DNA from 2 places in the Pantoea sp. E956-1 genome. Region 2 is predicted to be linked to the other one. Evidence: predicted binding sites of a transcription regulator. Region 2 holds the regulator's gene; the other holds the start of a gene.

Region 1 (2,203 bases), on a different contig from region 2:
CCCGCGAACAGGCTGCTGACGGAATCGGTAGTCAGCGCACGGCCACCATTAATTATCTGGCCCTGTTTATCCAGCAGATTTGCCTGACCTGCGACTGCCCGAATGGTGCCGGTGGCGTCAAAGACCGCCGTCATCACCAGTGCCAGCACGCTTGGCAGCACGACCGGCTGCATCGCGCCCACAATGTCGAGACTGAACAGCAGTGACTGACCGCTGGCATCACGCAGGCTCGGCAGCGCAAACAATCCCTTGTAGCTCACCGCCGGATCAAATATCAGCCCCAGCAGCGAAATGGCGATAATCGTCAGCAGGATGCCACCCGGCATCCGGCGCTTCTCCAGTCCAATAATCGCTGCCAGTCCCAGCAACGTCATCATGACCGGAAAGGTGGTGAAATGCCCCAGCGCCACTGGCAGGCCCGGTGCCGGATTTTTTACTACCAGGCCTACGCCATCAGCCGCAATCAGCAGCAAAAACAGGCCAATCCCGACACCGGTACCATGCGCCACGCCCATCGGCAGGTTACGCAGGATCCAGGCACGAATGCCGGTAACCGAGATCAGGGTAAACAGCAGCCCCATCAGGAAAACCGCGCCCAGCGCCACCGGCACGCTGATGTGCTGGCCCAGCACGAGGCTGAAAGCGGTAAAGGCAGTTAAGGAGATAGCACAGCCGATGGCCATCGGCAGATTAGCCCACAGCCCCATGATGATGGAACCAAAGCTGGCGACCAGACAGGTGGCGACAAACACGGCAGTGGGGGGAAAACCGGCTTTACCCAGCATTCCTGGCACCACGATGACGGAGTAAACCATCGCCAAAAAGGTGGTGAGTCCGGCCAGAATTTCCTGACGCACGCTGCTGCCGCGCGCCGAGATCGAGAACCAGGCGTCCAGTTTTCCACTGGCCGGGCGTGATTCAGTTGACATAATTGAGCCTCAAAAATTTTTGTTGTGTGGATCGCTCTGCGACCATCGCTGTCCCTGGAATAAGCGGGTAAACGGCATCACTGTCGGGATTAATCCGCCAGGCAAACGTTTACCTTGCCGCAGATAGTTGGCCGCCAGAAGCGACCAGTTAAAAAGGCATGCGATTATCCGGCGTTTAGCGGCACATTTTCAACTGTCAGAGGGAGATTCTTCAGCATAAAGATCAGGCTTAAGCCGTCAGCTGGCGCGCGGCGAAAATCGGCCTTAAATGCTGACTTCCTGAAGTTAAAGCGGTTTTCAGGGAAATGTGCACCGGCGCAGCCGTGAAGAGGCACGACCCGCCGGTAGAGAGAGGGATTAACCGGGCAGTGAAAGCTCTCCGCCCTGCGCAATCGCGCGCTGCCAGGCGGCTCGCTGCTGCACAGTCTGCAGCCATGTCTGGGTGGCAGGCATCTGATCGAGTCCGGCACGTTGCGCCAGCGCCAGCAGCGGAAAGCTCATCTGGATGTCTGCAATACTGAAGCGCTGACCGGCAAACCAGGGATTCGCAGCCAGATGCTGTTCGATCATCTGCATGTGCGGCTTAAGCTGTTTATCCAGGAACGCCTTCTGTACCCCTTTACCGAATGCCGCCCCGACCGGGCGCAGCAGCCACGGCACCGGCGCTTTACCCATCTGACCGAAGATCAGCTTCATCACCAGCAGCGGCATCAGCGAGCCTTCGGCATAGTGCAGCCAGTAGCGGCACTGCAGCCGTGACGCCTCATCACTGACTTTCAGACGGAACGCGTGATCATGTTTCTCTTCGAGGTATTCGAGAATGGCACCTGATTCTGCCACGACCTGATTCCCGTCGGTAATCACCGGCGATTTTCCCAGGGGATGCACTTTTTTCAGCGCCTCCGGGGCCAGCATGGTCGGTTCGCGTTGATAGTGTTTAATCTGATACGGCACTTCCAGCTCTTCCAGCAGCCACAGCACCCGATGTGAGCGCGATTTTTCAAGATGGTGAACGGTGATCATCATGATTCCCTGTGTTTTGACCTTCACCAAGTATAGACGTCACTCTGTATCCGGATGTTTATCATCCTGTTCCGGGTCGAGCAGCACCGCACCCGAGCCCTGCTGACCCAGCCGGTCGCCGGGATTGCGCAGCGGGCAGTCGCGCATCGACAAACAGCCGCAGCCGATACAGCCATCCAGGTCATTACGCAGGCGGGTCAGCGTTTCAATGCGCTTATCCAGCTCTTCGCGCCAGTGCCGGGTCAGCGCAT
Region 2 (2,203 bases):
GTTGCCACCAGCGAGACCGGCACGATCAAGATGAGCAAATCTCACCGTCAGCGCTACCAGAAGGCACGTGAAACCGCGATGACCAAGCTGATGGGTCAGTTGGGTAAACCCTATCAGTGGGGCGGTACTTCCCCCCATACCGGTTTCGATTGCAGCGGCCTGGTCTGGTACGCCTATAAAGATCTGGTGAAGTTTAAGATCCCACGTACCGCTAACGAGATGTATCACCTGCGTGACGCCGCGCCGATCAAGCGTGATTCACTGGAGAAAGGCGATCTGGTCTTCTTCCGTATCAATGGACGCGGTACGGCGGACCACGTCGGCGTTTACCTCGGTAATGGCAAGTTTATTCAGTCACCACGTACCGGCAAAGATATTCAGATCAGTGCGTTAGGGGAAGATTACTGGCAGCGCCACTATATTGGTGCCCGTCGGGTGATGACGCCGAAAACCATACGCTGAGCAGCAGAACAAACAAAAAGAGAGCCGGGATATGCCCGGCTTTTTTTATTAGTGCAAAATGGCGGTAAAACTAAAAGCCACAATCATCAGCAGACAGCCCGTGGTGGTCATTAATGCCAGTTTAAGATCGGTACTCATTGCTTGCTCCTTAGACACACAATTAGTGGGGATATCGCATTTTCCCACAGGGCCCGGTAAAAATCTCGTTTTATCCGTTCAGCCTTGTTAGAATCCCGCCTTTGTTGCGCAACGCGCGCAACCCTGATTCCGTTTGCGCACGTTTTCAGGCGTTTTTATTCCGCCAGCGGCCTGTTTACTGGCCAGGAAAGCTGCTTTTTTACGGAAAAAACCCTGAGCAGACGCAAACGTTTAACACTACGCTTATCATAGAGTTAGATAAGCACTGGAGTCCGATTTTCATGGCAACAATTAAAGATGTGGCAAAACGCGCTGGCGTCTCGACAACCACCGTTTCGCACGTCATCAATAAAACCCGCTTTGTGGCTGAAGAGACGCGCAACGCGGTCTGGCAGGCGATTAAGGAACTGCACTACTCGCCAAGCGCCGTAGCGCGCAGCCTGAAAGTGAACCACACCAAGACGCTGGGCCTGCTTGCCACCTCCAGCGAAGCGCCCTATTTCGCTGAAATTATCGAAGCGGTCGAAAATCATTGTTTCGATAAAGGCTATACGCTGATTCTGGGTAATGCGCATAACGATCTGCAAAAACAGCGCGCCTATCTCAGCATGATGGCGCAGAAACGCGTCGATGGGCTGCTGGTGATGTGCTCTGAATACCCGGACGACCTGCTGCAGATGCTGGAAGAGAACCGCAATATTCCGATGGTGGTGATGGACTGGGGCGAGTCGCGCGCTGACTTCACCGATACGGTACTGGATAATGCTTTCCAGGGCGGCTATCTGGCAGGACGCTATCTGATTGAACGCGGACACCGGGATATTGGTGCAATCCCCGGACAGATGGAGCGTAACACCGGTGGCGGACGTCATGCCGGTTTCCTGAAAGCGATGGAAGAAGCGGGTATTCAGCCGCGCGCCGAGTGGATTGTGCAGGGTGACTTTGAGCCGGAGTCGGGCTATCAGGCGATGCAGCAGATCCTGTCGCAGAAGCAGCGTCCGACGGCAGTATTCTGTGGAGGAGACATCATGGCGATGGGCGCGATTTGCGCTGCCGATGAAATGGGTTTGCGCGTCCCGCAGGATATTTCGGTGATCGGCTATGACAATGTGCGCAACGCCCGCTATTTCGCACCGGCACTGACCACCGTGCATCAGCCTAAAGCCCAGCTGGGTGAGAAAGCACTGGAAATGCTGCTGGACCGCATTACCAGTAAACGCGAAGTGTCACAAACGATTGAGGTCCATCCCACGCTGATTGAGCGCCGTTCCGTGGCAGATGGCCCGTTCCGCGACTATCGCCGTTAATGCTCGCTTAACCACTCCTGATTAAGTGTTTGCGCATCACCCAGATAGCTGAGCAACCAGCCTGTCGCCGGTGATGCGCGATCCTCTGCCCAGCTGACGCAGCACGGGCTGTCCGGAAACGCCACCGGCAGCGTCAGTTCAACCAGCTCGCCACTGTCGAGCAGTGGCCTGGCCAGATGACCCGGCACCATCGCCACACACAATCCCGCCTGCACGCACTCGAGCCCGGTTTGCCATTCCGGCACCACCAGCCTGCGCTGGTTATCCAGCGTCCATGTCATACGACGCGGCAGCGC

The links. The regulator PurR, encoded in region 2, represses purine synthesis genes. The targets are predictions, from matches to a motif close to CANGCAAACGTTTGCNTG.
Region 1: the regulator PurR is predicted to act here: its motif matches at 1,028-1,045, upstream of AC0T7J_RS19495 (NCS2 family permease).

What each region holds. Positions count from the first base shown of each region.
Region 1 covers NZ_CEUYZP010000009.1:146,746-148,948, forward strand. Annotated here, with positions in the region: gene AC0T7J_RS19495 (NCS2 family permease) at 1-929, opposite strand, end outside; gene AC0T7J_RS19500 (glutathione S-transferase family protein) at 1,287-1,952, opposite strand; gene soxR (redox-sensitive transcriptional activator SoxR) at 1,992-2,203, opposite strand, start outside.
Region 2 covers NZ_CEUYZP010000001.1:159,173-161,375, reverse strand. Annotated here, with positions in the region: gene AC0T7J_RS00790 (C40 family peptidase) at 1-462, shown strand, start outside; gene cydH (cytochrome bd-I oxidase subunit CydH) at 511-600, opposite strand; gene purR (HTH-type transcriptional repressor PurR) at 882-1,907, shown strand; gene punR (DNA-binding transcriptional activator PunR) at 1,904-2,203, opposite strand, start outside.